DNA from 4 places in the Janthinobacterium sp. Bl 1 genome. Region 1 is predicted to be linked to each of the others. Evidence: predicted binding sites of a transcription regulator. Region 1 holds the regulator's gene; each other region holds the start of a gene.
What was found. Region 1 encodes LexA, which represses DNA repair genes until DNA is damaged. Its sites were predicted from a motif close to ACTGTATNNNNATACAGT; they were not measured.

Region 1 (7,781 bases):
GTAGGTGACTTTGTCCGCCTGTTTCTCGATGCTCTCGATCGCATGCACGCGGTTTTCCAGGTCGTCGAAATTGGTCATCAGGCCGAGCATCTCTTTGGCGCCCTTGACGCACAGTTCCGCGTGCTGGTTAAACAATTCAAAAAACTTGCCCTCAGTGGGCATCAAGCGTCCAAACATGTCATTCTCCGTTAAGCATTGAGTCGTGTTATTTACTACAGAAAGCCGCCCCGCAAGAGGGGGCAGCGATGGGGTGCCAGTGCTGCTGAGTCTTAGTCGCCTTGGTAAAGCGCCAGGCCACCACTGTAATTGCCAAATTTGGTGTACTGCCCCATGAAGGTGAGGCGGATGCTGCCGATTGGACCGTTACGTTGTTTACCGATGATGATCTCGGCCGTTCCCTTGTCTGGCGAGTCGGGGTTATACACCTCGTCGCGGTAAATGAACAGGATCACGTCGGCATCCTGCTCAATAGCGCCCGATTCGCGCAAGTCGGACATGACAGGACGTTTGTTCGGGCGTTGTTCCAGCGAGCGGTTCAGCTGGGACAGCGCGATCACGGGGCAACCAAGTTCTTTCGCCAGGCCTTTCAAGCCCCGCGAAATCTCGGAAATCTCCGTGGCGCGGTTGTCGCCCGGCGTATTGGCCGACATCAGTTGCAAGTAATCGACGATGATCAGGCCCAGCTTGCCGCATTGACGCGACAAGCGGCGCGAGCGGGCGCGCAATTCGATGGAATTGAGCGCTGGCGTTTCATCGATGTACAACTGCGCGTCGTTCATCTTTTGAATGGCGTTCGTCAGGCGCGGCCAGTCTTCGTCGTTCAGGCGGCCAGTACGCAAACGGTGCTGGTCGAGCTGTCCGACGGAGCCGAGCATACGCATGGCCAGCTGGGCGCCGCCCATCTCCATCGAGAACACGGCCACGGGCAAGCCGCTGTCGATGGCCACGTTTTCGCCGATGTTGACGGAAAACGCCGTCTTGCCCATCGAAGGACGGCCCGCCACGATTACCAGGTCGCCCGGCTGCAGACCGGAGGTCATGCGGTCGAGGTCGATGAAACCGGTGGGCACGCCCGTGATTTCACTCTGGTTGTCGCGGCTGTACAGTTCGTCGATGCGTTCGACCACCTGCGTCAGCAGGGGCTGGATGGCGGTCCAGCCCTGGGCGCCGCGCGCGCCTTCTTCGGCGATGGCGAAAATCTTCGATTCGGCCTCGTCAAGCATCTGCTTGACTTCCTTGCCTTGCGGGCTGAAGGCCGTACCGGAGATATCGTCGGCGACGGTGATGAGCTTGCGCAGCACGCCGCGGTCGCGCACGATCTCGGCGTAACGCCGGATGTTCGCGGCCGATGGCGTGTTTTGCGCCATGGCGTTCAGGTAAGCGAGTCCGCCCACGTCATCGGCCTTGCCGAGCTGGGTCAGGGTTTCAAAAACAGTAATGACATCGGCTGGCTTGGAAGCGTTAACCATCTTGACGATTTGCTCGAAGATGATGCGATGGTCATAGCGATAGAAATCCTCCGCATGCATGAAGTCGGCGATGCGGTCATATGCGGCATTGTCGCGCAGCAGACCACCGATGACGGATTGTTCTGCTTCGATCGAATGCGGCGGAATACGGAGGGAATCCAGTTGCGGATCAGAGGGGGCGTTCATGGCGCGAATTATACCCGCTTCGGCGTGATGGCAAAAATAAAGGGCTGAAATTGAGCGAAAAAAAGGCCACAAAAAAGCCGGGCGAACCCGGCTTTTCATAGTGCGGCAATGCTTGCGGGCCAGGCCCGCAGACAATTACGCGTTCGCGTCTGGAACGACAGCGATAACAACTTCCACGACCACGTCGGTGTGCAGAGCAACCGAAACGTTGTGCTCGCCAACGATCTTCAGCGGGCCGGTAGGCATGCGGATTTGTGCTTTTTCAACAGCAAAACCTTGCTTGGTCAGCGCTTCAGCGATGTCGAAGTTGGTGACGGAACCGAACAGACGGCCATCAACACCAGCTTTTTGAGCAACTTGAACGGTCAGGCCGCTCAGTTTTTCGCCCTGGGCTTGCGATGCGGCCAGTTTGGCGGCAGCAGCTTTTTCCAGTTCGGCGCGCTTGACTTCGAATTCAGCCACAGCGGTTGCCGTAGCACGACGTGCCAGGCGTTGCGGGATCAGGAAGTTACGTGCGTAACCGTCTTTGACTTTGACGACTTCGCCGAGGTTACCGACGTTAACAACTTTTTCTAACAGAATGATTTGCATAGTTCTTCTCCAGGAATATCTGACCGATTAAGCGTGGTGCAGATCGGTGTATGGCAGCAGCGCGAGGAAGCGAGCGCGCTTGATTGCGGTGTCAACTTGGCGCTGGTAGTGCGCTTTGGTACCGGTCAGGCGTGCTGGCATGATCTTGCCGTTTTCTTGGACGAAGTCTTTCAGCGTGTCAACGTCTTTGTAGTCGACTTGCTCAACGTGAGCTGCGGTGAAGCGGCAGAACTTCTTGCGTTTGAACAACGGGTTTTGCTGTTTGCGTTTTTCTTTAAGCTTGAGCTTATTTTTGTCGAACTTTTTACCGAATGCCATGTCAGGCTCCTGTATCTAAAATGCGCTAGTCGGGGTGACTGCACTAAAATCAATGATGTGAAACACCAAACTCTTGCTGTTGCGGCTCTTCCTGGCCAGGAAACCCGTGAACTGATACACCCCGCCCAAGCTTGCCTGACTGAACCTGCCTGAGATTTCGCCAGCGGCTAGCGCTGCAACATCAAACTCGGTCAAACGGGCAATCCCTGCTTCCATCTGCTGCGAACTGTGTTGCAATACTGCATTCACAATCGGCAGCCCTGCCGGGGTATAGCGCAATATTTCGCGCTCGGCAATGATGGCGGTTACTTGTAGCTGGTTCAGCGCACGATCCTGGTCAAGAATTAAGCTGCTGCTGCTGCGGCTGGAGCGGCTGCTGGTGCTTCGGTGCGGTGGCTTTTGGCCGCGTCTTCGCGTTGTACCGATTTCATCATCGGCGAAGGAGCTGTTTCAGCTTTCTTCATTTTAACGGTCAGGTGACGCAACACGGCATCATTGAATTTGAATGCTGTTTCCAACTCGACCAGGGTCTCGTTGTCGCATTCGATGTTCAGGCAGATGTAGTGTGCTTTAGGCAGCTTTTGGATCGAGTAAGCCATTTGACGGCGGCCCCAATCTTCCACGCGGTGAACCGAACCGCCGCGGGTGGTTACGCTGGCTTTGTAGCGTTCGATCATCGCGGGCACTTGCTCGCTTTGGTCCGGATGGACGATAAAGACTATTTCATAATGACGCATGCAAACTCCTTCAGGTCGGATTGATAATCGCCCACCCCGGCGTCAAGACGGGTGTGGGAAGGTCAGCCGAAGATTATAACCGTCTTTTGCAAACGTTTCAATCATTCCTTCCACAAGCGCCTGAAAAGCCCGTGCGCCGCCGTGCTTTCCGGCCGCGGACAAGTATTTCTTGCGAAATTCGCCCAAAACACGGAAATCCCCTTGCATAGTGGGCGATACTGTACAAAAATACAGACTGTTCATATAGACAGCATTTTAGTATGCACCCACCGCTCATGATCAAGCTGACAGCACGACAAGAACAAATCCTGAACCTGATCAAGGACGCGATTGAAAACACGGGCTTTCCTCCCACCCGTGCCGAAATCGCCAATGAACTGGGTTTCAAATCGGCCAATGCGGCCGAAGAGCATTTGCAGGCCCTGGCCCGCAAGGGCGCGATCGAGATTTCGCCCGGCACCTCGCGCGGCATCCGCCTGATCGGTGCGGCCGCCGAAGCGCCGCCGTCGAAAGTGCCGGCAGCCCTGCTGATGTCGCTGCCCCTGATCGGCCGGGTGGCGGCAGGCTCGCCCATCCTGGCCCAGGAAAACCTGGAAGCGAGCTACAACGTCGACCCGGCCCTGTTCTCGGCCAAACCCGACTTCCTGCTGAAGGTGCGCGGCTGGTCCATGCGCGACGCCGGCATCATGGATGGCGACTTGCTGGCCGTGAAAAAGGTCGACAGCGCCAAGAATGGCCAGATCGTCGTCGCCCGCATCGGCGACGAAGTCACCGTCAAGCGCTACAAGAAGACGGGCTCCGTCATCGAACTGCTGCCGGAAAATCCGGACTTCAAGGTGATCACCGTGTCACCGGAAGATGAATTCGCCCTGGAAGGTTTGGCGGTAGGCTTGATGCGCAGCTGGCATTAAACTGCATGCTGGGGTCAGACCCGCCGGGTCTGACCCCAGTTTTTAGTTTGCCTCACAACTGGCACATGGCCTAATCACCAACACCGCTCTCAGCCCTCCAACGCTCCTCGGAAATCCTCAAGCAGATCCGCCTCGTCCTCAATACCGACGGACACGCGGATCAGCGATTCGGCGATGCCCATGCTGGCGCGGCGCTCGGCACCCATCTCGTAGAAAATCGTGTGGGCGACGGGAATGACCAGGGTGCGCGTGTCGCCGAGGTTGCTGGCGGGAATGGCAAGATTGAGACGATTGAGGAAATCGAAGCAGTCGATGCCATCTTTCAGCTCAAAGCTGAACAACGAGCCATAGCTGCGGAACAAGTCGGTGGCCAGCGCATGCTGCGGGTGCGACGCCAGGCCAGGATAATGCACGGCCGCCACTCTTGGATCCGCCTGCAGCATGGTGGCCAGCGCCAAAGCGTTCGAGCAGGTGCGATCCATGCGCAAGGCCATGGTTTCCGCGCCGACGGCGATATGATGCGCAGCTTCCGGCCCCAGCGAGGCGCCGAAGTCGCGCAAAGCCTTGGCACGGATTTGCGCGATGCCCCACTGCGCGGGCGCCGCCTTCTTGTAGTTCTCGAAAATGTTCGGATACTGCGTCCAGTCGAACACGCCCGTGTCCGTCAAGCTGCCGCCCAGGGCATTGCCGTGGCCGCCGATGGATTTCGTCAAGGCATTGACCACCAGGCCCGCGCCCACGGCTTTCGGGCGGAACAGATATGGCGTCGTCATCGTGTTGTCGACGATGTACAAGATGCCCTTCTCATGGCACAAGTCGCCGATTTTCTTCAGGTCAGCGATTTGCGTGCGCGGATTGGCGATGGTTTCCACAAACACGATGCGCGTGGCCGGCGTGATGGCCGCGGCCACATTGGCTACATCGGTGGCGTCGACGAACGACACGCCGATGCCCTGCCCCGTCACTGTTTGCCACAGGCTGTTGGTGTTGCCAAACAAAAAGGCCGACGACACGACATGGTCGCCCGCGCGCAGCAACGATTGCACCACGGCGCCGATGGCGCCCATGCCGGTGGCGAAGCACAAAGTCGCCACGGCGTCTTCCATCTTGTTGACCTTGTCTTCCAGCGCGGAGACGGTCGGGTTGCCTTGGCGGCCATAACGGAAGCCCGGCTCCTTGCCCTGGAACACGGACGCGAGCTGGCGCGCATCGGCGTAACCGAAGGCAACGGAAGTATGCACGGGCTTGTGCAGCGAGCCGTGTTCGATACCCTTGCGGCGGTCGTTGTGCAGGATGGTGGTGGTGAAGCCGTAGGTTTTTTTGTTGGTCATGGTGGAAGTTCCAAATACTCGTCTTGCCGCTTAACCCAAGGCAAGTGCTGGGGTCAGTCCCTCCGGGATCGGAATGCGCACCACTGGCGCGCATGCCCCCGACGGGTCTGACCCCAAAAAAAGCCCGGCAATAGCCGGGCCCAGTATCAAGCCTCGGTAGTAGCGAGGTTCAGGTTCAGCTGGGAACGCGGCGTATCTTCGGGCGCTGCCGCCTTCGGATGGTGGCGCGCATATTCCAGGCGGTCCAGGTATTCCTGCGACACGTCGCCCGTCACGTACACGCCATCGAAGCACGATGCCTCGAAGTTCGTCAAGGCCGGGTTGACGTCGGCGATCGCCTGCTTCAGCGCGCCGATATCCTGGTACACGAGGTAGTCGGCCGTGATTTCGCGGCACACTTCTTCCGTCGTGCGGCCGTAGGCGATCAGCTCGTCGCGCGTCGGCATGTCGATGCCGTACACGTTCGGGTAGATCACCGGTGGCGCGGCCGAGGCGAAGATGACCTTCGTCGCGCCCGCTTCACGCGCCATCTGCACGATTTCACGGCTGGTGGTGCCGCGCACGATGGAATCGTCGACCAGCAGCACCACTTTATCCTTGAATTCGGACGGGATCGCGTTGAGCTTCTGGCGCACGGATTTCTTGCGTGCCGCCTGGCCCGGCATGATGAAGGTACGGCCGATGTAGCGGTTCTTGATGAAGCCTTCGCGGTACTCGATGTTCAACGCCATGGCCAGCTGGATGGCGGCCGGACGCGAGGAATCGGGAATCGGCATGACCACGTCGATATGCACGCCTGGCAATTCGGCGCGGATCTTCTCGGCCAGGTATTCGCCCATTTTCAGGCGCGTGGCGTACACGGAAGCGCCGTCGATGACGGAGTCGGGACGGGCCAGATAGACGAATTCGAACACGCACGGGTTCAGGCTGGCATTATCGGCGCACTGGGCGCTGTGCAATTTCTTGTCGGCATCGATGAAGACGGCTTCGCCGGGACCGATGTCGCGCACGAAGCGGAAGCCCATGCCTTCCAGGGCTACGGATTCGGAAGCGATCAGGTATTCGGGCCCCTGCTCCGTTTCATTGATGCCCAGGCACAGCGGACGGATGCCGTGCGGGTCGCGGAAGGCCAGCAAGCCCACGCCGGCGATTTGCGCAACGGCGGCGTAACCGCCCTTGACGCGGCGGTTCAGCACGGTAACGGCCTTGAAGATGGCTTCCGGGTCCAGGTTCAGGCCCGTCGTCGCTTCCTGGATTTCATGCGCCAGCACGTTGAGCAGCACTTCCGAATCGGAATCGGTATTGATGTGGCGGCGGTCGTTCTTGAACATTTCCAGCTTCAACTGTTCCCAGTTGGTCAGGTTGCCATTGTGCGCCAGGGTGATGCCGAACGGCGCATTCACATAGAACGGTTGTGCTTCCTCTTCGCTCGACGAACCGGCCGTCGGGTAGCGGCAATGGCCGATGCCCGTTGTGCCTTGCAGCGAACGCATGTTGCGCGTACGGAAGACGTCACGCACGAGGCCGTTGGCTTTGTGCATGGAAAACATACTGCTGTGATTGGTCGCAATCCCTGCCGCGTCCTGACCGCGATGTTGCAGGAGCAACAATGCATCATAGAGCAATTGATTGACAGGTTGATGGGAAACGACGCCGACGATGCCACACATGGTGTGCTCCTAAACTGTGCTACTGATTTTAAAAAAATTCAAAATTTCACATGCTGCGCGTAAGCGGCAGGCAGATAAGGCTTGATGGCGCGCGCGCCCTGCTCCGCGAGCGGGCTGAACTGCGCGTTTTTCCAGAATGGCTGCTGCGGTATGGACGTCATGCCACACAAGATGACGGCGGTCAGCACGATCACAAGACCCCGCGCCACGCCGAACAGGGTGCCCAGGGTGCGGTCAGCCAGGCTCAGGCCCGTCACCTTGACGAGCGCGTCGACCGTCATGGACAGCAATCCCATCAAAATGCGCACGCCGATGAACAGCACGACGAAAGCCAGCAACAAACGGATGGCTTCGCCAGGCACGGCTTCCGGCAGGAATTTCGCCAGGGTGGCGCCATACGCATTGGCAATGACGAACGCCACGATCCAGCTGACCAATGACAGTATTTCCTTGACCAGGCCACGCATCATGCTGATCAGCACGGACGTCACCAGCACGAACAGCACCAGGTAATCGAAGATCGTCACGCGCGTTCAGCCTTGCAACATCACGCCGGTACCAGGCTGCC
Region 2 (7,781 bases), 1.6 Mb from region 1:
CACCGTGCAATCCTCGATCGCCATGACGGCCATGGCGCGCGGCAACGTGCCGGCCGCCATCTGCAGCGCCTCGGCCTCGAACTTCATCGGCATCTTCCTCGCCCCCATCCTCGTGGGCTTGCTGGTGGCCAAGGGCGCGGAAAGCAAGTCGTCCGTGGACGCCGTGCTGTCCATCGTCATGCAGCTGCTGCTGCCGTTTTTGGCCGGCCAGTTCCTGCGCCGCTGGATCGGCCGCTGGGTCGACCGCCATAAAGCCACCCTGAAATACGTCGACCAGGGTTCGATCTTGCTGGTGGTCTACACGGCCTTCAGCGAAGCCGTCAGCGAAGGCCTGTGGCATACGATTTCCGTGGAAACCCTGGTCGCCCTGGGCCTGATCAGCACCTTGCTGCTGGCGCTGGTGCTGGGCATCTCCACCTTCGTCAGCCGCCGCCTGGGCTTCAACAAGGAAGACGAAATCGCCATCGTCTTTTGCGCCTCGAAGAAAAGCCTGGCCAGCGGCGTACCGATGGCCAAGGTGCTGTTTTCCACGCGTTCGCTGGGCATGGTGATCTTGCCGCTGATGCTGTTCCACCAGATTCAGCTGATGATCTGCGCCGTGATCGCGCAGCGTTATGCGCGGCGCGATGAGGGACAGGATGTGCCGGCGACAACGCTGTGATGGCTATCCTGCTCTAGCCGCAGCGCCTGCCGCAGCCCCGCCACTATGACCGCGTAAGCCTGCCGCCGGCTGGACTCATCGGGCGCGCGCAGCACATACGCCGGGTGATACACGGTAATCACCGAGCGTCCCGCATGCTCGATCGTCGTGCCGATCAGCGGTGTCATGCTTGCCGCGCCATCTTGCAGCACGGATTTTAATGCCGTGCTGCCCAGCGCCACGATCACCTGTGGCTGGACACGCTCAATCTCTTCTTCCAGCCAGCCATGGCAGGCGAGGATCTCGCGTTGCGCTGGCGTCTTGTGCAGGCGGCGCTTGCCGCGTGGTTCCCACTTGAAATGCTTGACGGCATTGGTCAGATAGATGCTGTCGCGCGCCATGCCCGCTTCCTGCATGGCTTGCTCGAGCAGTGCGCCGGCCGGGCCCACGAAGGGCAAGCCCGCCAGGTCTTCCTGATCGCCCGGCTGCTCGCCCACAAGCATGATGCGCGCCTGTGCCGGGCCAATGCCGGGCACGGCTTGCGTGGCGCTTTTCCACAGTTCGCAGCGGCGGCACTGGTCCAGGCTCGTCGCTACCTCGCGCGCCGGCTGGGCGCGTTCGGCGGCAATCGGGATCGTGGTGGCGCCGTTGCGCTGGCCCACGCTGGCCGTCTGGCCCGTGCGGCGTTCGCCGTTGGCGGCGCCGCTGAGCATGGCGGACACGATGGCCCCTTCCGGCAGGTTTTTCCAGAAACGCGAGGGGATATGGCTGTGCAGCAAATCCGCATTCACGCGCGCGGGATTGAAGATGCTGCGGTAGTAGGTCAGCCACAGGGCTTCGCCCGCATCGTCGATATCGGCCGCGCCCTGCATCAGTGCTGGGCCCGCGTGCAAGGTCGTGCCATCCCACAGCATGCTGGCGGCGGGCGTGGCGATCATCCAGCTGGTAGCTCCCATGCGGCGGGCGAAGTGGCGCGCCACCTGCGGCAGCACCTCGTGCACGGGTTCGAACCAGGCGACAAAACGGGGCGCGCCCTCGCATTCTGGCCGTTCGCGGAAGCGCACATACGCATGCATGTCGTGCTCTTCGCGGTGCACGGCCTTGACCATGGCGTGCAGGCGCGCGCCGTCCGCGTCGGCCGGCGACATCACGTCGTGCTGGCCCTGCTGCCAGCGCCACAGCACCTGGTACAAAAGGGCCCAGCGGTCAGGCACGTTGAAGCAGGCGGCGCTTTCCAGCAATTCCACCAGGGGACGGGGCAGGCGCAGCAGTGGCGCGCTGGTATCGGTCGCATCCGGCGTGGCGGAAAACAGGTCGCCATCGCCGGGACGCGACTGCCAGGCAACGTCGGCAGGTGGCACACCACGCGCGATCAGTTCGCGTGCGGCAGCGCGCCACTGGTCGAACGACTGCGCCAGCCGCACCACCGTACTCATGCGGCCTGCAGCTCCGGCCACAGATTCATTTGCTGCGGCGCTTCCGCCATGGCGCGGCGCAGGTGTTCGGAGGCGGTGGTGTCGCGCGCGGGAAAGTAGTCGGCCGTGATGATGAACGGCGCGATTTTCTTCATGCTGCAGCGCAGGCGCGACAGGTCGGCGTAGCGCACCTGCCGCAGCCGCCGCAGGTCGACGATGCGCTGGGCATTGCGCAGGCCGATGCCGGGCACGCGGGCGATCATGTGCTGCGCCGCGCGGTTCAAGTCCAGCGGAAAATGTTCGCGGTGCGCCAGCGCCCACGCCAGTTTCGGATCGATATCGAGCGCCAGGTTGCCGCCCGTGGCGGGCAGCAGTTCGCTGGCCTGGAATCCATAGCTGCGCAGCAGGAAGTCGGCCTGGTACAACCTGTGTTCGCGCAGCATCGGTGGCGGCGCCAGCGGCACGCTTTTCGGGCTGTCGGGGATCGGGCTGAAGGCCGAGTAGTACACGCGCTTGAGTTTGTAGCTGCCGTACAAGGTCTCGGCCGTGGAGAGGATCTGCTGGTCGTCGCTGGCGTCGGCGCCGACGATCATTTGCGTGCTTTGCCCGGCCGGCGCGAAACGCGGCGCGCGCGGTTCTTCCGCTTTCTCGTCGAGCTTGCGGCGTATCGACCCCATCGCCAGCTTGATCGTGTGCACGCTTTTTTCCGGCGCCAGTTTTTGCACGCTGTCCTGTGTCGGCAATTCGATGTTGACGCTGAGCCGGTCGGCATAGCGGCCCGCCTGCGCGATCAGCGCGGGGTCGGCGTCAGGGATGGTTTTCAAATGGATGTAGCCGCGGAACTGATGCACCTCGCGCAACTCGCGCGCCACTTGCACCAGTTGTTCCATCGTGTAGTCGGCCGACTGGATGATGCCGGAACTGAGGAACAGGCCGTCGATGTAGTTGCGCAGGTAAAAGTCGCTCGTCAGTTTCACCACTTCGGCCACGGTAAAGCGCGCACGCGGCACGTTCGACGTGCGGCGGTTGACACAGTACTGGCAGTCGTACAGGCAGTAATTCGTCAGCAGCACTTTCAGCAGCGAGACGCAGCGCCCGTCCGGCGTGTAGCTGTGGCAAATGCCCATGCCCGAGGTGGCGCCAAAGCCGTCCTTGCCGATGGAATCGCGCCTGGGCGCGCCGCTGCTGGCGCAGGACGCATCGTACTTGGCCGCGTCGGCCAGGATTTCCAGCTTGTCCGTCAGTTCCATGGCTCACCTCGATATACTGTGTTTATATACAGTATATCAGGGAATGCAGCTTGCGCTGGCTTGACCTGTGCGATGGCAGAGCGCTATATATCGGTGTATATTACGGGACAGGTTCTCTTCTCATCAAGGATACGATCATGCGCCTCACCTCCCTAGCCACACTGCTCGGCGCCGCCCTCTTCGCCACCGCCGCCTCGTCCGCCCTTGCCGGCGAAGTGGTGGTGTCGGCCGCGGCCAGCCTGACGAATGCGTTCAAGGAGGCGGCGCAAAGCTACGAGGCGCAGTATCCGGGCAGCAAGGTATCCCTGAACTTCGCCGCTTCGGGCGTGCTGCTGCAGCAGATCGTCAAGGGCGCGCCCGTGGACGTGTTTGCCTCGGCCGACCAGGAAACCATGGATGCGGCGCAAAAGCAGGGCCTCGTCTTGCCGGCCGAGCGCATGGACTTCGTCGGCAACAGCCTGGTGCTGATCGTGCCGCACGATAGCAAGCTGGGCATCAAGAGCCTGGCTGACCTGACGCACAAGGGCGTGACGCGCGTGGCCATCGCCAATCCGGCCAGCGTGCCTGTCGGCCGATACTCGGAAGGCGCGCTGAAGAAGGCGAAGCTGTGGGACGCCGTGCAGCCCAAGGCCATCGGCACGCAGAACGTGCGCCAGTCGCTCGACTACGTGGCGCGCGGCGAAGTCGATGCGGGCTTTGTCTACGCCACCGACGCGGCCATCATGAAAGACAAGGTCAACGTGGTGCTCGACGTGTCGCTGGACGCGCCCGTGCTGTATCCGATCGCCACCATCAAGGGCAGCGGCAATGGGGCCGAAGCGAAGCGCTTCGTCAGCTATTTGCAGACGGCGCCGGCGCAAGCCATCCTCGCCAAGTACGGTTTCAAGAAACCATAAAGCAAACGACTGCGCATGGATATCGCCTGGACCGCGCTGGCCCTGTCGCTCAAAGTGGCGGCGTGGGCCACGGCGCTCAACTTGTTGCTCGGCATCGGCACGGGCTATCTGCTGGCGCGCACGCGTTTTCCCGGGCGCGAATTGCTCGACGCCCTGTTGACCCTGCCGATGGTGATGCCGCCCACCGTGCTCGGCTACTACCTGCTGGTGCTGCTGGGCCGGCGCGGTACCCTGGGCATCTGGTTGCAGGACAACTTCGGCATCAACCTCATCTTTACGTGGCAGGGCGCCGTGATCGCTTCCACCGTGGTCGCCTTTCCCCTCGTCTTCAAGCCCGCGCGCGCCGCCTTCGAGGCCGTCGACGGCCAGCTCGAGCAGGCGGCCCGCGTGCTGGGCATTTCGGAAATGGCGATCTTCTTTCGCGTCACGTTGCCGCTGGCCTGGCGCGGCATCCTGGCCGGCGTGCTGCTGGGATTCGTGCGCGCGCTGGGCGAGTTTGGCGCCACCCTGATGGTGGCCGGCAGCATTCCCGGCAAGACGCAGACCCTGTCGGTAGCCGTGTATGAAGCCGTGCAGGCGGGCCAGGACGACGTGGCCAATACGCTGGTCGTGATCATCTCGGTGGTCTGCATCGTGGTGCTGCTGTCGGCTGGCCGCCTGGCGCCCGGGCGCGTCGCGCACAAAGGACGCTGAGGATGACGCCCATGCAACTCGATCTCGACATCCGCGCCACCTTGCGCTCCGGCAAACGCCGTTTCGACCTGCAGGTGCAATGCACGTCCGGCAGCCAGCGCATCGCCATGTATGGCCCGTCCGGCGCCGGCAAGAGCATGACCCTGAAAGCCATTGCCGGCCTCTTCACGCCGGACGAAGGCCATATCCGTTTGAACGGGCGCACCCTGTTCGATTCGGCCGCCGGCATCAATTTGCCGCCGCAGCAGCGCAACGTCGCCTACCTGTTCCAGGATTACGCGCTGTTCCCGCACCTGACGGTGCGCCAGAACGTGGGCTTTGGCCTGAGCCGCGGCTGGTTCAATCCGCGCGCGCGCGAAAAATTGCAGAAGGTCGAGCATTGGCTCGACGCCTTCCACTTGCAGGAACTGGCGCACCAGTTCCCCGACGAGTTGTCCGGAGGCCAGCGCCAGCGGGTGGCGCTGGCGAGGGCGCTCGTGGCCGAGCCGTCCGCGCTGCTGCTCGACGAGCCGTTTGCCGCCCTCGACCCGGCCCTGCGTGTCAAAATGCGGCTGGAACTGAGCCAGTGGCAACAGCGCCTGGACGTGCCCATGATCCTGATCACGCACGATCCGGAAGATGCGCGCATCTTGGGCGAACACGTGCTGTATTTGCGCGACGGACAGATCGATAACAGGGAAGACCACATGGCATTGGGTGAACGCATTGGATAAAATCGGCTTGCAAGGCTCGGTATGGATGACGGTGGGCGGAGAAAATCTGGGCGGCGCCGGCAGGGTGGAACTGCTGGGCGCCATCGCCGAATGCGGCTCCATCACGCAGGCGGCCAAGCTGGTGAAGATGAGCTACAAGGCGGCCTGGGACGCCATCGACGCGATGAACAACCTGGCCGGCGAGCCGCTGGTCGAGCGCCTGACGGGCGGCAAGGGCGGCGGCGGCACGCGGCTCACGCAACGGGGGCGCCAGCTGGTCGACAATTTCCGCATCATCGAACGCGAGCATGCGCGCTACCTGCGCCAGCTGGGCAGCCAGGCCGAAGGCATCGCCGACGATCTTTTACTCATACGGAGAATGGCCATGAAAACGACGGCGCGCAATCAATTCCTGGGCAAGGTGGCCGAACTGAAACAGGGTGCCGTCAACGACGAAGTCACCCTGGAATTGCCGGGCGGCCAGCACATCGTGGCCATCGTCACGCAGGGCAGCAGTGCAAGCCTGGGCCTGGTGCCTGGCGCCGAAGCGTTTGCGCTGATCAAGGCTTCGTCCATCATCCTCGTGGCCGACAGCGAAGGCGCGCGTTTTTCCGCGCGCAACCAGCTGGCCGGCACGGTCACGCGCGTGCAGACGGGCGCCGTCAACACGGAAGTGGTGCTGGACTTGCCGCGCGGCGGCACGATCGCCGCCATCATCACCAATCAGAGCAGCACGGACCTGGGTATCGAACTTGGCGGCAGCGTGACGGCGATGTTTAAAGCATCTAGTGTGATCCTCGGTGTACCGGCGTAAACGGCGGCGCTGAGCAAAGTTCCGGGGTCAGACCCGGCGGGTCTGACCCCAGCTTTACGTTGCAGGCCTAATCCTTCAACCGCGACAACCAATCCGCCGCCGCCGCCAGCGCCAGTTCCAGCTCCTGCGCCGTGTGCGCCAGCAGGCCTGGGACTTCGTCCAGGCGACCGGCGTCGATCGCTTCCTCGGTGGCGAACGCGGCGCGGATCAGGCGTTTCGTGCCCAGGGTGCCGACGGAGCCGCGCACGCTGTGCAGGATGCGCGCCACGTCGCTGTGACGGCCCGCCTGCAAGGCCGTTTCCGCGTCGCGCACGGGCGTCATGCCCTTGTTCAGCGCGTCTTCGACCATGCGCCGCAGCACGCCGCGCCCCTTCGCGTCGCGTCCCATCACGCGCATCAGCGGCGCCATGGAAAACACCTCTTCATCGGCGACGCGCACCGGCTCGGCCGTCTGCACTTGCGGGCGTTTGGGCAGGTGGCGCAGGATGACTTCCATCATCTCTTCCACCACCACGGGCTTGGCGATGAAGTCGCTGATGCCGGCCGTCATGCAGCGCTCGCGCTCGGACGCCAGCACGCCGGCCGTCATGGCGATCACGGGCAGGCTCAGGCGCAGTTCCGTGCGGATGATGTGGGTGGCGCTGAAACCGTCCATGACGGGCATCTGCATGTCCATCAGCACGATGTCGTAGCGCAGCGCTTCCGTGCGCAGCCGTTCCACGGCTTGCAAGCCGTCGCCCACCACGTCGAGGGTGGCGCCCATGTGTTCGAGGATGCCGCGCGCCACGGCCTGGTTCAAATGATTGTCTTCCACCAGCAGGAAATGCACGCCGGCCAGTTCCGTGCCCAGCGGCTGGTGCAGGATGCGCTGCTCGCCGCCGTCGTTCTTCGTGATCAGCGCCTGATGCAGGGCATCGAACAGGCTCGATCCCGTGATCGGCTTCATCAGCACGACGTCGGCCTCGGCCGCGCTGGAGATTTCCTCGAGGTGGTTGCGGGCGAAGGCGTTGACCATCACCACGATGGGCTGGCGCTGGCCGCTGGCCGCCTGGCGGATGGCCTTGGCCGTGGCCAGGCCGTCCATCACGGGCATGTGCCAGTCGGCCAGCACCACGTCGTACGGCTGCTGCTGCGCCAGGCGTTCGCGGTACAGTTCGATGGCGGCAAAGCCGGAATCGACTTCGTCGGCCAGCCAGCCCCATGCCTCGATCAGCTTGACGATCAGTTCGCGCGTGGTGCGGTTATCATCGGCCACCAGCAGGCGCAGCTGGCCCAGGGCCGGCGTGCGCCGAGTTTCGGCCGGCTGCGCCAGCATCTCGAACGGCACGTTGAACCAGAAGCGGCTGCCCTTGCCTTCGCTGCTGGCGACGGCGATGTCGCC
Region 3 (7,781 bases), 790 kb from region 1:
GCGGCGGCCGTCGGCTCGTTGAGCAGGCGCTCCACGCGCAAGCCCGCCAGCTGGCCGGCGATGCGGGTGGCTTTGCGCTGCGCATCGCTGAAATACGCGGGCACGGTGATGATGGCTTCCTCGACCTTGTGGCCGAGGAAGGCTTCGGCATCTTCCTTCAGCGCGCGCAGCACCATCGACGACAGTTCTTCCGGACGGAATTGCTGCGTGCCGAGGGTGATCTTCTTTTCGCTGCCCATGTAGCGCTTGAAGACCGCCGCCGTCAGCTGCGGGTGCGTCTGCAGGCGCTCGCGCGCGGCGCGGCCTACGAGCACGGTGCCGTCGTCATCGATGCTCACGCATGATGGCGTCAGGTGCTCGCCGAGCGCATTCGGGATGATGGAAGCCTTGCCGTCGCGCCAGATGGCGACCAGGCTGTTGGTGGTGCCCAGGTCGATGCCGATGATCATCAGATATCCGCCTCCGCCTCATTGCCGTGTTCTTCGATCCAGGCGCGGCGTCCTGCCGCTTCGCCCTTGCCCATCAACATATTGAAGCGCAAGGCCGAAGCCATGTGATCGACTTCACCGAGCGTCACGGGCAGCAAACGGCGCGTGTCCGGGTTCATCGTCGTTTCCCACAGCTGCTCGGCGTTCATCTCGCCCAGGCCCTTGAAGCGCGAGATCGACCAGGCGCCCTGTTTCACGCCTTCCTTGCGCAGCTTGTCTTCGATGGCCACCAGTTCGCCGTCGTCGAGCGCGTAGATTTTCTGGATCGGCTTCTTGCCGCGCGCGGGCGCGTCGACCCGGTACAAAGGCGGGCGGGCGATGCAGATGTGGCCCTTGTTGATCAGGACCGGGAAGTGCTTGAAGAACAAGGTCAGCAGCAATACCTGGATGTGCGAGCCATCCACGTCCGCATCGGACAGGATGCAGATCTTGCCGTAGCGCAGACCGGACAGGTCGGGTGTATCGCCCACGTTGTGCGGGTCGACGCCGATGGCCACGGCGATATCGTGGATCTCGTTATTGGCGAACAGGCGGTCGCGGTCCGTCTCCCACGAGTTCAAAACTTTGCCGCGCAGGGGCAGAATAGCCTGGAATTCCTTGTCGCGGCCCATCTTGGCCGAACCGCCCGCCGAGTCGCCCTCGACGAGGAACAGTTCATTGCGCGCGATGTCCGACGATTCGCAGTCGGTCAGCTTGCCCGGCAAGACGGCGACGCCCGACGATTTTTTCTTTTCCACTTTTTGCAGCGAGCGCTGGCGCGACTGCGCCTGCTTGATCACCAGCTCGGCCAGCTTCTTGCCGTAGTCGACGTGCTGGTTCAGCCACAGTTCCAGCGGCGGCTTGGTGAAGGTCGAGACGAGGCGCACGGCGTCGCGCGAGTTCAGGCGCTCCTTGATCTGGCCCTGGAATTGCGGGTCCAGCACTTTCGCCGACAACACGAACGAGGCGCGCGCGAACACGTCTTCCGGCAGCAGCTTCACGCCTTTCGGCAGCAGCGAGTGCATCTCGACGAAGTTTTTCACGGCGCCGAACAGGCCGTCGCGCAAGCCCGATTCGTGCGTGCCGCCATTCGAGGTGGGGATGAGGTTGACGTACGATTCACGCACGATGGCGCCTTCTTCCGTCCACGCCACCACCCAGGCCGCGCCTTCGCCTTCGGCAAAGCCTTCCGAATCCGGACCCGCGTATTGCGCGCCTTCGAACAGGGGAATCAGGGTTTCGCCATTCGATACCTGCGCCAGCGTTTCGGTCAGGTAGCCGCGCAAGCCTTCCGCGTACTGCCACGTTTGCGTGTCGCCCGTTTTCGCGTTGGTGAGGGTGACGGTGACGCCCGGCAGCAGCACGGCTTTCGAGCGCAGCAGGCGTTGCAGCTCCGTTTGCGAGATGTTCGGCGAATCAAAATATTTTGCATCGGGCCAGGCCGTGACGCGCGTGCCCGACTTCTTGCCGTCGCGCGGGGCGGGGCGGGAATTCAATGGCTCGATCACGTCGCCATTCGCAAACACCATGTGGTGCAAGCCGTTGCCGTCGCTTTCCTTGCGCCAGACGGTGATTTCCAGGCGCGTCGACAGCGCATTGGTGACGGACACGCCGACACCGTGCAAGCCGCCCGAGAACGCGTAGGCGCCGCCCGAACCCTTGTCGAACTTGCCGCCCGCGTGCAGCCTTGTAAACACGATTTCCACGGTCGGCACGCCTTCTTCCGGGTGCAGGCCGACGGGAATGCCGCGGCCATTGTCTTCCACGGTGATGCTGCCATCCGTGTTTTGCGTGACGGCGATGTGCGTGCAATGACCGCCCAGCGCCTCGTCGGAGGCATTGTCGATCACTTCCTGAATGATGTGCAGCGGATTTTCAGTGCGGGTGTACATCCCCGGGCGCTGCTTGACGGGTTCCAGTCCTTTCAGGACACGGATGGATGATTCGCTGTAGTCGGATGCTGGTTTTTTAGTGGCCATACGTGTTCAAGCTAAGTAAAGACAGTGGTTGGAACGCCAGGCCAGGGCACTGCGGGCGCAATGACAGCGGCGGCGATAACTGTATGAATATACAGTATATCCCGTCCAGCGTCACTGGGGGAGGGCAGTGCGGCAGGCCAGGCGTCCTTGTGCGGACGCTCGCGCATTCTATCTTGTCCCGCGAGCAATAGCGCTACTCCAGGGCAACAACAGTGCGCCTCAGGCGTGGTTTTGCGCCAATTGTGCTGGATTTTATGCGGTAAAGCCCCCGTTTTTACATCTTGTTTACATGCGCCTCCCCAGTCTTTACGAATTTTTTAGACCCTTTTGGCTAATCTGCTCACTATCAAAACAAACCTGAATGAGGGTGGGAATGGATCTCGTGTATCTCGGCTTGATTGCCGTGTTTTTCGTCCTGGCGGCCGGCTTTGCCGTCGCCTGCGACAAATTAGGGAGCGTCAAATGAACGCGTTTTATGTGCTGGGCGCCGTCGTCTCGGCTGGTTTGCTCGTCTACTTGCTGGTGGCGCTGCTGAAGGCGGAGGAACTGTGATGACGACGCAATCGATACTGTTATTGGTGGCCTTCCTGGCCGTGCTGCTGGCCGCCGGCTATCCGCTGGGCCTGTACATGGCCAAGGTGGCCGGCGATGCGCCCGTGCGCGGCCTGGGCTGGCTGCAAAAGCTGGAAAACCTGCTGTACCGCTGGTCCGGCCTGCCTGCCGACAAGGCCATGGGCTGGAAAAGCTATGCCATCGCCCTGATCGTCTTCAATACCGTGGGCGCCGTCTTCGTCTACGGCTTGCAGCGCCTGCAGGGCTTTTTACCGTTGAATCCACAGGGCCTGGGCGCCGTCAGCCCCGATTCCTCGTTCAATACCACCGTCAGCTTCGTCGCCAATACCAACTGGCAGGGCTACGGCGGCGAACAGACCATGAGCTACCTGACCCAGATGCTGGGCATGGCATGCCAGAACTTCTTTTCGGCTGCCACCGGCATCGCCGTGATCTTCGCGCTGGTGCGCGGCTTCGCCTCGCGCTCGGGCAAATCGATCGGCAATTTCTGGGTCGACCTCGTGCGCTCGACCCTGTACATCCTGCTGCCGCTGTCGCTGGCCCTGTCCGTCGTCTTCATGGGCGAAGGCATGATCCAGAATTTTTCCGCCTACAAGGAAGTGACCCTGCTCGACCACGTGGCGTATGAAACGCCGAAGGTGACAGCCGACGGCCAGCCCGTGCTGGATGCGGCCGGCAAGCCCGTGATGGAAGCGCAAGTGGCGGCGACGCAGACGATCGCCATGGGCCCCGTCGCGTCGCAGGAATCGATCAAGCTGCTGGGCACGAATGGCGGCGGCTTCTTCAACGCCAATTCCTCGCACCCGTATGAAAACCCGACCGTCCTGTCGAACTTCCTGCAGATGCTGGCCATCTTCCTCATTCCCGCCGGCCTGTGCTTCACCTTCGGCCGCATGGTGGGCGACCTGCGCCAGGGCTGGGCAGTGCTGGCCGCCATGACCCTGATCTTTGTCCTCATGACGGCCGGCGTGATGAGCGCCGAGCAGCAAGCCAATCCATCCTTGCAAGCGCTGGGCGTGGATCAGCAGGCCAGCAGCCTGCAATCGGGCGGCAATATGGAAGGCAAGGAAACGCGCTTCGGCATCAGCTCCTCGACCCTGTTCGCTGCCGTGACGACGGCCGCATCGTGCGGCGCCGTCAATTCCATGCACGACTCGTACATGCCTTTGGGCGGCATGGTGCCGCTGCTGCTGATGCAGTTCGGCGAAGTGATTTTCGGCGGCGTGGGCACGGGCCTGTACGGCATGCTGATGTTCGCCATCCTGGCCGTCTTCATCGCCGGCCTGATGATAGGCCGCACGCCTGAATACCTGGGCAAGAAAATCCAGGCCTATGAAATGAAGATGGTCTCGCTGGCCATCCTGATCACGCCAGCCCTGGTCTTGACGGGCACGGCGATCGCCGTGATGGTCGAACCGGGCAAGATCGGCGTGGCCAACCCGGGCGCGCATGGTTTCTCCGAAATATTGTACGCGTTCACATCGGCCGCCAACAACAACGGCAGCGCGTTTGCCGGCCTGTCCGCCAACACGCCGTTCTACAACGTGATGCTGGCGATCGCCATGTGGTTCGGCCGCTTCGGCGTGATCGTGCCCGTGCTGGCGGTGGCCGGTTCGCTGGCGGCCAAGCAGCGCCTGTCGGCCAATGCCGGCACCATGCCCACGCACGGCCCCATGTTCATCGGCCTGCTGATCGGCGTCGTCGTGCTCGTCGGCGTGCTCAATTACGTTCCCGCGCTGGCCCTGGGCCCGATCGTCGAACACCTGCAACTTTTCATCAAATAAGAGGCTACCATGTCACGCACAAGCCTGACTTTGTTCGATTCCGCACTGATCGGCCCCGCCGTCGTCGATGCGTTCAAAAAACTCGACCCCCGCACGCAGTGGCGCAGCCCCGTGATGTTCGTCGTCTACGTGGGCAGCATCATCACGAGCCTGCTGGCGACCCAGGCCGGGATCAGCGGCGGCCAGGGTGAAGCGCCATTCGGCTTCATCGTCGCCGTCGCCGTGTGGCTGTGGTTTACCGTGCTGTTCGCGAACTTCGCCGAAGCGCTGGCCGAAGGCCGCAGCAAGGCGCAGGCGGCCTCGCTGCGCGCCCTGAAGCAGACGGTGATGGCAAAGAAAATGCAAACGCCGAAATACGGCACTTCCTGGCTGCCCACGCCGGCCACCGACCTGCGCAAGGGCATGACGGTGCTGGTCGAGGCGGGCGACGTGATTCCCGCCGACGGCGAAGTGACGGCCGGCGTGGCTTCCGTCGATGAAAGCGCCATCACGGGCGAATCGGCGCCCGTCATCCGCGAATCGGGCGGCGACTTTTCCGCCGTGACGGGCGGCACCCGCGTGCTGTCCGACTGGCTGCTGGTACGCGTTTCCGTCAACCCTGGCGAAGCCTTCATCGACCGCATGATCGCCATGGTCGAAGGCGCCAAGCGCCAGAAGACACCGAACGAGATCGCCCTGACGATTCTGCTCGTGGCCCTGTCGATCGTCTTCCTGATCGTCACCGTGACCTTGCTGCCGTACTCGCTGTTTTCCGTGGCGGCGGCCGGCAGTGGCACGCCCGTGACGATCACGGTGCTGATCGCGCTGCTCGTCTGCCTGATTCCGACCACCATCGGCGGTTTGCTGTCCGCCATCGGCGTGGCCGGCATGAGCCGCATGATGCAGGCCAATGTGATCGCCACGTCGGGCCGCGCCGTGGAAGCGGCCGGCGACGTGGACGTGCTGCTGCTCGATAAAACGGGCACCATCACCCTGGGCAACCGCCAGGCGTCGAGCTTCGTGCCTGCGCCCGGCGTGACGGAGCAGCAGCTGGCCGACGCGGCGCAGCTGGCCTCGCTGGCCGATGAAACGCCGGAAGGGCGCAGCATCGTCGTGCTGGCCAAGCAGAAGTTCAACATCCGCGAACGCGAGATGGCCAGCCTGCACGCTACCTTCGTACCGTTCACGGCGCAAACGCGCATGAGCGGCGTCGATATCGCGGGCGAACAGCAGGTGCGCCAGTTGCGCAAGGGCGCGGCCGATTCCATGAAAAAGTATGTGGAAGCGCTGGGCCAGCCGTATCCCGATGAAGTGGCGCGTGCCGTCGACGACATCGCGCGCCGCGGCAGCACGCCACTGGTGGTGGTCGACGATGGCCGTGTCATGGGCGCTGTGGAGCTGAAAGATATCGTCAAGGGCGGCATCAAGGAGCGCTTCGCGGAATTGCGCCGCATGGGCATCAAGACCGTCATGATCACGGGCGACAACAAGCTGACGGCTGCCGCGATTGCGGCCGAGGCGGGCGTGGACGATTTCCTCGCCGAAGCGACGCCGGAAGACAAGCTGAAACTCATTCGCAGCTACCAGTCCGAAGGCCGCCTGGTGGCGATGACGGGCGACGGCACCAACGACGCGCCGGCGCTGGCACAGGCCGACGTGGCCGTGGCCATGAATTCGGGCACGCAGGCGGCCAAGGAAGCGGGCAATATGGTCGATCTCGATTCGAACCCGACCAAGCTGCTGGAAATCGTTGAAATCGGCAAGCAGATGCTGATGACGCGCGGCTCGCTGACGACGTTCTCGATTTCGAACGACATCGCCAAGTACTTCGCCATCATCCCGGCCGCCTTCGTGGGCACCTATCCACAGCTCAAAGCGCTGGACATCATGCACCTGGCCAGCCCTGCGTCGGCCATCATGTCGGCCGTGATCTTCAATGCCCTGATCATCGTCGTGCTCATTCCGCTGGCCCTGAAAGGCGTGCAATACCGGGCCATCGGCGCGGCGAGCCTGTTGCGCCGCAATCTGCTGATCTATGGCCTGGGCGGCATCGTCCTGCCCTTCATCGGCATCAAGCTGATCGACATGCTGCTGTCCGCACTCAATTTAGTCTAAAGGAACCATCATGAGCACCATCGTACGTCCCGCCCTGGTCCTGTTTGCCGCGCTGACCGTGATCTGCGGCGTCGTCTATCCATTCGCCACGGCCGGCATCGGCCAGCTGGCCTTCAGCGATGAAGTCAACGGCAGCATCGTCGAGCGTGGCGGAAAACCCGTCGGCTCGACCCTGATCGGCCAGTCCTTCACGTCGCCCAAGTACTTCTGGGGCCGGCCATCGGCCACCGCGCCGATGGCCAATAACGGCGCCGGTTCGGGCGGCTCGAACCAGGGACCGACCAATCCGGCCCTGGTAGACGCCGTCAGGGCGCGCATCGCCGCTCTGAAGGAAGCGGATCCCGGCAACACGCGCGCCATTCCCGTCGACCTGGTAACGGCGTCGGGCAGCGGCCTGGATCCGGAAATCAGTCTGGCCGGTGCCTTGTATCAGGCGCCGCGCGTGGCCCGCGTGCGCGCCATGCCGCTGGCGCAGGTGGAAAACGCCATCGCCAAGGTGCAGAAAACCGCATATATCGGCTTTTTCGGCGAACCGCGCGTGAATGTGCTGGAACTGAACCTGGCGCTCGATGCGATGGCGAAGTAAGCTGGCGAAGATGCGCAGGCCGGCGTAGGTCGGCTTAGCGCAGCGTAAGCCGACACCACCACCAGCCAGGCCAACAATGTCGTCGGATTACGCGCAAGCGCTAATCCGACCTACGTGCTTACGTCGCCGCTTGGCGCCACGGCAAAATAACAAGATAGCATTACGCAAGAAGATTAAAATACAACATGCTCCCCAACGACAGCCAACGCCCCGACCCTGATGCCCTGCTGGCGCAAGTGCAGGCGCAGGAAAAGAAAGCCGCGCGCGGCCGGCTGCGCATCTATTTTGGCGCCTCGGC
Region 4 (7,781 bases), 130 kb from region 1:
AGAAGCCGACCAGCAAGCCTTCCTTGAGGATCAGCGGGCTTTGATAGCGCTCGTACGCCTGCACGAAGCCGAGGAAGAACAGGAACAGGCCGATGAACAGCACGGGATGGTGCGCCAGGGTCACCACGCCGGCCAGCACGATCATGTGCACGAGGCTGACGGCCAGCGGTACTTTTGGCGCTTCCACATCGCCGGCCTTCGGCTTGATGTCGGAAGTGTTGCTGTGCAGGTATTTGCGCAGCAATATGCTCACGCCCGTGGCGTTGACGAGCACGGCAATGGCGGCCTTCCAGCCGAAGTGGCTGGCCATGTAGGCGCTGTCCCAGTTCCACGTGGTGGCCACCATCAGCACGGGCGGCGCCGCGTACGAGGTCAGGGTGCCACCGATGGAAACGTTGACGAAGAGCACGCCCAGCGCGCCGTATTTCAGCCATTCAGGGATGCCCGGGCGGAAGATTTGCGGTGCCAGCATCAGCGCGGCCAGGGTCATGGCGGCCGGTTCCGTAATCAGGGAGCCCGTCAGGGGCACGAGCGCCAGGCCCAGCCAGACGAGGCCCAGTTCCGTGCGCAGCGGCATCACGCGCGCCACGCTTTTCAACAGGCGCTGCACGGCATCGAGCACGGGGCGCGAGGCGGCCACGACCATGACGACAAAGACGAACAGTGGCTCCGTGTAATGGCGCGACTCGGCATACTCGATGGCCGCATCGCTGCCCGAGACAAAGGCCATGATGAGAATCAGGATGAAGGCCCAGAAGCCGAACACGACTTCCACTTCGCCCAGCAAGTGCAGCAAGCCCGCATGGCGGGGATGGCGCCGCGACAAGGTTTCAAAGGACTTGGCGGCAAAGGTGTGGATGAGCGCAAGGCCGAAGACGATGGCGCTGATGATTTGGATGGTGGTCAAATGCGTTTCCTTATGGACGGAGGAAGCCGGCTGGTACGTTGCCAACCGGTAAGGAGAGTGCTTATGGTACAGCAATCGATGCCAAAAACGGGGTTTTTCGGACATGGCGGAGCGGCCCCTGCGCTAGCGGCAGTCAGATAAACCTTGCCAAAAGTGGAACTGGATAGTACTGTATATGCATACAGTATTCATCTATCTATCCAATGATGCAACATTCTCAATTGATGGCCTCGCCGGAAGCCTTGCACCCGTCCTTGTGGCGCGCATCGCAGCTGGGGCAGGGCGCCACGCGCTGCCTGGACACGGGCTTTGCCGCCCTGTCCGCGCAGCTGCCCGGCGGCGGCTGGCCCAGCGGCAGCCTCATCGACCTGCTGGTGCAGCAGCCGGGCAGCGGCGAATTGCGGCTGCTGGCGCCCGCGCTGGCGCAGCTGCCGGGCTTGCCCATCGTGCTGTTGCAGCCACCGCATCCGCCGCAGGCGCTGGCCCTGGCCGCGCAGGGGCTGGCGCCGTCGCAACTGCTGTGGCTCAAAAGCGCCGGCAGCAAGGATGCCTTGTGGGCGGCGGAAAACATCTTGCGCAGCGGTACCTGCGGCGCCTTGCTGTTCTGGCAGCCGCACGTGCGCGCCGACAGCCTGCGCCGTTTGCACTTGGCCGCGCAAAGCGGCAACACCCTGTTCTGCATGCTGCGCCCGCTGCACGGCGCGCAGGATGCGTCGCCTGCGCCGTTGCGCCTGTCCGTGCGCCCGGCCGCCGGCGGCATCGAGATCGGCTTCATCAAGCGCCGGGGACCGCAGCGCGACGCGCCCCTGTTCCTGCCCCTGCAACCTCCTTCATTATTGCGACGCCATGCGACTCTGGATCGGCCTGTGCCTGCCCCGGCTCCCGCTCGAAGTGTTTTGCCCGCGCTGGTCGGCTGACAGCCTGGGCGTAGTGCTGGAGCAGGAGCAAGTGATGGCCGTGTCGCCGCTGGCGCTGGCGGCCGGCATCCGGCCGGGCATGCGCCGCGCCGGTGCGCTGATGCTGGCGCCGCAGGCGCGCCTGCACGAGCGCTCGCCTGAACTGGAAGCGCAAGCCCTGCAAGCGGTGGCGCTGGCGCTGCTGCAGTATTCTCCGCTGGTGGCGCAGGGCGAGGAAGCGACCCTGCTCGTCGATGCGGGCGCCAGCCTGCGCCTGTTCGGCGGCGTGCGCGCCCTGTGCCGGCACATCGCGGCCAGCTTGCGCGCGCTCGGCTACACGGCCCAGCTGTCGTGCGCCCCGACGGCGCGCGGCGCCTGGCTGCTGGCGCGCGCCGCTACGCGCCGGCGCCGCGTGCTGGGCATGGCCAGTCTGATCCGCCGCCTCGACGGCCTGCCGTGCGCCTTGCTGCCGCCCGCGCGCCCTTACCTCGAGTGGTTCGAGGGCATCGGCTGCCGCATCCTGGGGCAGCTGCGCCACTTGCCCCGGCCAGGCTTGCAGCGCCGTTGCGGCGCAGCCTTGCTCGATATGCTCGACGATGCGCATGGCCACAGCACGGAACTGTTCGTGTGGCTCGAAGCGCCGCCCACGTTCCGCGCCAGCCTGGAATTGTTCGACCGCGTGGAGCACGCTGACGCGCTGCTGTTCGGTGCGCGCCGCCTGCTGCAGCAAATGACGGGCTGGCTGTGCGCGCGGCAATTTGCCGTCGAGCGCATCCAGCTGCTGCTGGCGCACGAGCGGGGCAGGGTGGCGCGTCCGCCCACCGTCATCGACCTGGCGCTGGGCGAGGCCGTGTGGCGCGACGAGCACCTGGTGCGCCTGCTCAAGGAGCGCCTGGCGCAGCTGGCGCTGGAGGCGCCCGTGATCGGCCTGACCCTGGAAGCGCTGCAGGTGCAGGCGATGGCGCCGCCCAGCGAGACCCTGTTCCCCGAGCCGGGCGGCACGCCGCAGGAACGCCAGCGCCTGCTGGAATTGCTGGTGGCGTGCTTAGGGAGCGACAATGTCTTGCAGGCCGCGCCGCGCGCCGATTACCGTCCCGAAGCGGCCAACCAGTGGCTGCCGCTGCCGGCCAAGGTCGGCGCCAGGAACGCCCAGCCGGACTTGCCGCCCGGCTTGCCCGGCATGCCCCGTCCCGGCTGGCTGCTGGCCCAGCCCATCGCCCTGCTGATGCGCGAGCACCGGCCGTTTTATGGCTCGCCTCTGAAAATGGTGTCCGTTGCCGAACGCATCGAAGCGGGGTGGTGGGGTCAGTCGCAGGCGCGCGATTATTTCATCGCCGAAGGCCTCGACCACGCCCATTACTGGGTCTACCGCGAGCGCATCGCCGGCAGCGGAGAAGACGCCGCGCCGCGCTGGTTTTTGCATGGCTTGTTTGGCTGAATGGGCTGTCCTGCTGAAACTGCCATGCTTGGCTATACTGGCTTCCCGGCGCCGCATCTTACATTGAAATCAAGGATATCCATGACACAGCTTTCCGACTTCCCCATCACCCAAAAATGGCCTGCCCTTCATCCCGAGCTCCTGCAGCTGTACTCGCTGCCGACGCCGAACGGCATCAAGGTCTCGATCCTGCTGGAAGAGCTGGGCCTGGCGTATGAGCCGCACCTGGTCAGCTTCGAGACAAACGACCAGCTGTCGCCCGCCTTCCTGTCCCTCAATCCGAACAACAAGATTCCCGCCATCCTCGACCCGAACGGTCCCGATGGCAAGCCGCTGGCCCTGTTCGAGTCGGGCGCCATCCTGCTGTACCTGGCCGAAAAGACGGGCAAGTTCATTCCCCAGGACGCGGGCTTGCGCTATGAAACGATACAGTGGCTGATGTTCCAGATGGGCGGCATCGGCCCCATGTTCGGCCAGGTGGGCTTCTTCCACAAATTCGCCGGCAAGGATTACGAGGACAAGCGTCCGCTCGAACGCTATCTCGGCGAAGCCAAGCGCTTGCTGGGCGTGCTCGAGCAGCGCCTGCAGGGCCGCGACTGGATCATGGGTAACCAATACACGATTGCCGACATCGCCATCTTCCCGTGGGTGCGCTGCCTGGTGGGTTTTTACGGCGCGGGCGATTTCGTCGGTTTTAACAACTTCCCGAACGTGCAGCGCGTGCTGGATGCTTTCCTGGCCCGGCCTGCCGTCATCACGGGTCTCGACATACCATCGCGTGGCTAAAACAGCCGTGGCCGGACGGCGCTACAATGCGCCATCGGCCGCGCTGCGCGGCAGCTTTGACCTGAGACAATGAAATCCACCCGGCAAGACTTTCCCGGCGCGCACGGCCATGTGCTGGCGGCGCGCCTCGATGCACCCGACGGCGCCATCCGCGCCTACGCGCTGTTCGCCCACTGCTTTACCTGCGGCAAGGACGTGCTGGCCGCGCGGCGCATCGCGCAAGGCTTGACGGAACACGGCATCGCCGTGCTGCGCTTCGACTTCACGGGACTGGGCGCCAGCGAGGGCGAGTTCGCCGCCACGAATTTCTCGTCGAACGTGGACGACCTGGTCGCCGCCGCCGATTTTTTGCGGGCCAGGCACGCCGCGCCACAATTGCTGATCGGCCATAGCCTGGGCGGTGCCGCCGTGCTGGCCGCTGCGTCGCAAGTGCCGGAAGCGACCGCCATCGCCACCCTGGCCGCGCCGAGCACGCCCGCCTACGTGACGCGCATGTTCAGCGAGCACCTGGAGCAGATCGCCGCCGAAGGCGAAGCGCTGGTGCAGCTGGAAGGGCGGCCCTTCCGCATCCGCCAGCAATTCGTCGACGACGCGGGCAGCCACAGCTTAAAAGAGCACATCGCCGGCCTGCGCCGCGCCCTGCTGGTGATGCACGCGCCGAACGACACGACGGTCAGCCTGTCGAATGCGATGGATATCTTTACGGCGGCCAAGCACCCGAAAAGCTTCGTTTCGCTCGACGATGCCGACCATCTGTTGACGGGGCGCGATGACGCGGCCTATGTCGCCAACGTGATCGCTGCGTGGAGCGCACGCTACCTCTCCTAAGTAACGATGCTGCCGCCCATGAAAAACGCCGCGGCAGCAGAGGCTGGCGCGGCGTAGATGGGGGAGAAAACGGATCAGTCTTCGTCAAACTCGGCGGATAAATCTTTCCAGCCCTTGCTCACGGCAAAGGCCGAGAATTCCTCGGGCGCTTCCAGAACGATCAGTTTCTTGTCTTGCAGGCCCAAGTCGCCATGGCCAAAGTCGGGGCCCACGTAGCCGAGGCTGCGCAAGCGGGCCAGGATATGGCCGACCAGGGTCTTGTCCTTGTAGGCGCCCGCTTCGAGCGGAGCGGCGAAATCGACGTAGACGTCGATGATGCCGTAGCCTTCGTCGAAGATGCGGATGGCCTTGATGTCGTGGGCACGGCCGGAGCCGTCGGTGGCCTTGAAGGGGCCGCTGAGCTGGATGTCGGTGTCATTATTCATGCCGCCAGCATACACCAAAAGCCGGCCCCGCATAGGGGGCGCCATGTAAAATCCCCGGGATGGGCCATGTAAAATTTTCTTACAAATTGAGCGATGTCTGGGGTGCTTTTTGCCAATTTCAAGGCCTTGAAAGGGACTGGAGAGGCCGTATATCGGTAACAGGCGGATGCTCATGGTGAGGTCCGCCCTTCTTATCGCTTCATTTGAAAAGGATATTTATCATGCGTACTTTTGACCTTGCTCCTCTCTACCGTTCCGCTATTGGCTTCGACCGCCTGGCACAGCTGCTCAACGAACAACGCGCCGATGCGCAACCGAGCTATCCGCCATACAACATCGAACTGGTGTCGGAAGATAAATACCGCATCGTGATGGCATTGGCCGGCTTCTCGCGCGAAGAGATCGATATCATCACCGAACGCGACTCCCTGCACGTCACGGGCCGCAAGCAGAAAGATGGCGTCGAGCGTACGTTCTTGCACCGCGGCATTGCTGCCCGCGATTTCGAACAGCGTTTCCAGCTGGCCAACCATGTGAAGGTCACGGGCGCCACGTTTGAAAACGGCATGCTGACCATCGACCTGGTGCGTGAAGTGCCGGAAGCGCTGAAACCGCGTAAGATCGAGATCGGCGCCGGCAGCGGCACCGCCGCTACCGTCAGTGTGCTGGAACAGCGCCAGGCAGCCTGAGCTGAGCGTGACGACCCGGCGCCCGCGCTGATAGGCGGGAGGGAACATCCCCTCCCCATGCAGTAAAATACTGGCCGGTTGATCCGGCCAGTGTCACGTCTGGAGCCCGTTCGGGCCCTTCATTGAGCGCCATGCAAGGTGCGTGCGGCAGGCCAGATTAAGCCATGCTTAAAGGCGCAAATACCTGTTTCCAAATAGAAAAATGTTAAGCACCGCCTAAGACTCGTGGCCCACTATTGCAGACATCAAAATCTCATTAAATGAGGAGCAATTCATGGAACAGCAAACGAATACCGCATCCCTGAAAATCAAACGCACCGTAGCCGCGCTGGCCGCGATCGGTGTGCTGGGCGCCGGTGGCGCCATGGTGGTGCATCAGAACAATGCCGGTGCGAATGCCGCTGCCGCTGCCCCAGGCGCACCCGTGGCTGCCGCCGTGGCGCCCGCCGCTGCCGCGCCGCTGGTGGCCTTGCCCGACTTTAGCCAGATCGCCGCGCGCAACAGCCCGGCCGTCGTCAATATCAGCGTTACGGGCAGCACCAAGGTGGCCTACGACCCCTCGGCCCAGGCCGGCAATGACGACTTCGGCAACGACCCCTTCTTCGAATTCTTCCGCCGCTTCCAGGGGCCGCAGGGCGGGCAGCGCGGTGGCCGCGACGTGCCCACGCATGGCCTTGGTTCCGGCTTCATCGTCAGCCCCGACGGCGTCATCATGACGAATGCCCACGTGGTGCGCGATGCGCGCGAAGTGACTGTCAAGCTCAACGACCGCCGCGAATTCCGCGCCAAGGTGCTCGGTACGGATCCGAAGACCGATATCGCCGTGCTGAAAATCGACGCCAACAACCTGCCCGTCGTGCCGCTCGGTCATTCGAGCGACCTGAAAGTGGGCGAGTGGGTGCTGGCCATCGGTTCGCCTTATGGCTTCGACAGCACGGTGACGGCCGGCGTCGTCAGTGCCAAGGGCCGTTCCCTGCCCGACGACAGCAATGTGCCGTTCATTCAGACGGACGTGGCCGTCAACCCCGGCAACTCGGGCGGCCCGCTGTTCAACACGCGCGGCGAAGTGGTCGGCATCAATTCGCAGATCTACAGCCAGACGGGCGGCTTCCAGGGCCTGTCGTTCGCCATCCCCATCGACCTGGCCGGCCGCATCAAGGACCAGATCGTCGCCACGGGCAAGGCCAGCCACGCCAAACTGGGCGTGACGGTGCAGGAAGTGAACCAGGGCTTTGCCGACTCGTTCAAGCTGGCCACGCCGGAAGGCGCCTTGGTGGCCAACGTGGAGCGGGGCAGCCCGGCCGACAAGGCGGGCCTGAAATCGGGCGACGTGGTACGCAAGGTGAATGGCCAGCGCATCATCGGCTCGGCCGACTTGCCGGCGCTGGTAGGTACGTCCTTGCCAGGCGACAAGATCACCATGGATGTCTGGCGTGACGGCAAGATCGTCAGCCTGACGGCAACCCTGGGCAATGCGGCCGACAAGGTGGCCGACGTGGCGAAGAGCGACAGCGCCGCCGGCAAGGTAAAGCTGGGCCTGGCCCTGCGTCCGTTACAATCGGATGAAAAACGCGAGGCGGGCATCAGCGCCGGCTTGCTGGTGGAAGACGCGGGCGGTGCTGCCGCCAACGCCGGGGTGCAGCCGGGCGACGTGCTATTGTCGGTCAATGGCCGTCCCGTCAACACGGTCGAGCAGGTGCGCGACGTGGTGGAAAAATCCGCCAAGTCGGTCGCCTTGCTGATACAGCGCGGACCCGACAAGATTTTTATTCCGGTGCGTTTAGGCTGAAAACAAGAGTAACGAGATAGAGA

Region 2: AC4BCN_RS01220 (putative DNA modification/repair radical SAM protein) is a predicted target of LexA. The motif match lies at 3,321-3,338, and genes of this name have one in related genera.
Region 3: AC4BCN_RS26130 (DNA topoisomerase IV subunit B) is a predicted target of LexA. The motif match lies at 2,525-2,542, and genes of this name have one in related genera.
Region 4: imuA (translesion DNA synthesis-associated protein ImuA) is a predicted target of LexA. The motif match lies at 1,076-1,093, and genes of this name have one in related genera.

What each region holds. Positions count from the first base shown of each region.
Region 1 is NZ_CM177086.1:4,992,865-5,000,645, forward strand. It holds gene AC4BCN_RS22495 (DUF47 domain-containing protein) at 1-177, opposite strand, end outside; gene AC4BCN_RS22500 (replicative DNA helicase) at 270-1,655, opposite strand; gene rplI (50S ribosomal protein L9) at 1,791-2,246, opposite strand; gene rpsR (30S ribosomal protein S18) at 2,274-2,564, opposite strand; gene priB (primosomal replication protein N) at 2,580-2,888, opposite strand; gene rpsF (30S ribosomal protein S6) at 2,909-3,301, opposite strand; gene lexA (transcriptional repressor LexA) at 3,577-4,212, shown strand; gene AC4BCN_RS22530 (cystathionine gamma-synthase family protein) at 4,302-5,543, opposite strand; gene purF (amidophosphoribosyltransferase) at 5,690-7,213, opposite strand; gene AC4BCN_RS22540 (CvpA family protein) at 7,252-7,740, opposite strand; gene AC4BCN_RS22545 (SPOR domain-containing protein) at 7,761-7,781, opposite strand, start outside.
Region 2 is NZ_CM177086.1:279,544-287,324, reverse strand. It holds gene AC4BCN_RS01230 (bile acid:sodium symporter family protein) at 1-661, shown strand, start outside; gene AC4BCN_RS01225 (UdgX family uracil-DNA binding protein) at 613-2,076, opposite strand; gene AC4BCN_RS01220 (putative DNA modification/repair radical SAM protein) at 2,073-3,305, opposite strand; gene modA (molybdate ABC transporter substrate-binding protein) at 3,443-4,201, shown strand; gene modB (molybdate ABC transporter permease subunit) at 4,217-4,894, shown strand; gene AC4BCN_RS01205 (sulfate/molybdate ABC transporter ATP-binding protein) at 4,906-5,607, shown strand; gene AC4BCN_RS01200 (TOBE domain-containing protein) at 5,633-6,400, shown strand; gene AC4BCN_RS01195 (response regulator) at 6,468-7,781, opposite strand, start outside.
Region 3 is NZ_CM177086.1:5,780,436-5,788,216, reverse strand. It holds gene AC4BCN_RS26135 (molecular chaperone HscC) at 1-449, opposite strand, end outside; gene AC4BCN_RS26130 (DNA topoisomerase IV subunit B) at 449-2,446, opposite strand; gene kdpF (K(+)-transporting ATPase subunit F) at 2,909-2,998, shown strand; gene kdpA (potassium-transporting ATPase subunit KdpA) at 2,998-4,803, shown strand; gene kdpB (potassium-transporting ATPase subunit KdpB) at 4,813-6,897, shown strand; gene kdpC (potassium-transporting ATPase subunit KdpC) at 6,908-7,483, shown strand; gene AC4BCN_RS26105 (DUF4118 domain-containing protein) at 7,669-7,781, shown strand, end outside.
Region 4 is NZ_CM177086.1:5,124,367-5,132,147, reverse strand. It holds gene AC4BCN_RS23115 (putative Na+/H+ antiporter) at 1-907, opposite strand, end outside; gene imuA (translesion DNA synthesis-associated protein ImuA) at 1,114-1,824, shown strand; gene AC4BCN_RS23105 (Y-family DNA polymerase) at 1,754-3,241, shown strand; gene AC4BCN_RS23100 (glutathione binding-like protein) at 3,323-4,027, shown strand; gene AC4BCN_RS23095 (alpha/beta hydrolase family protein) at 4,097-4,855, shown strand; gene AC4BCN_RS23090 (hypothetical protein) at 4,930-5,280, opposite strand; gene AC4BCN_RS23085 (Hsp20 family protein) at 5,502-5,969, shown strand; gene AC4BCN_RS23080 (Do family serine endopeptidase) at 6,244-7,758, shown strand.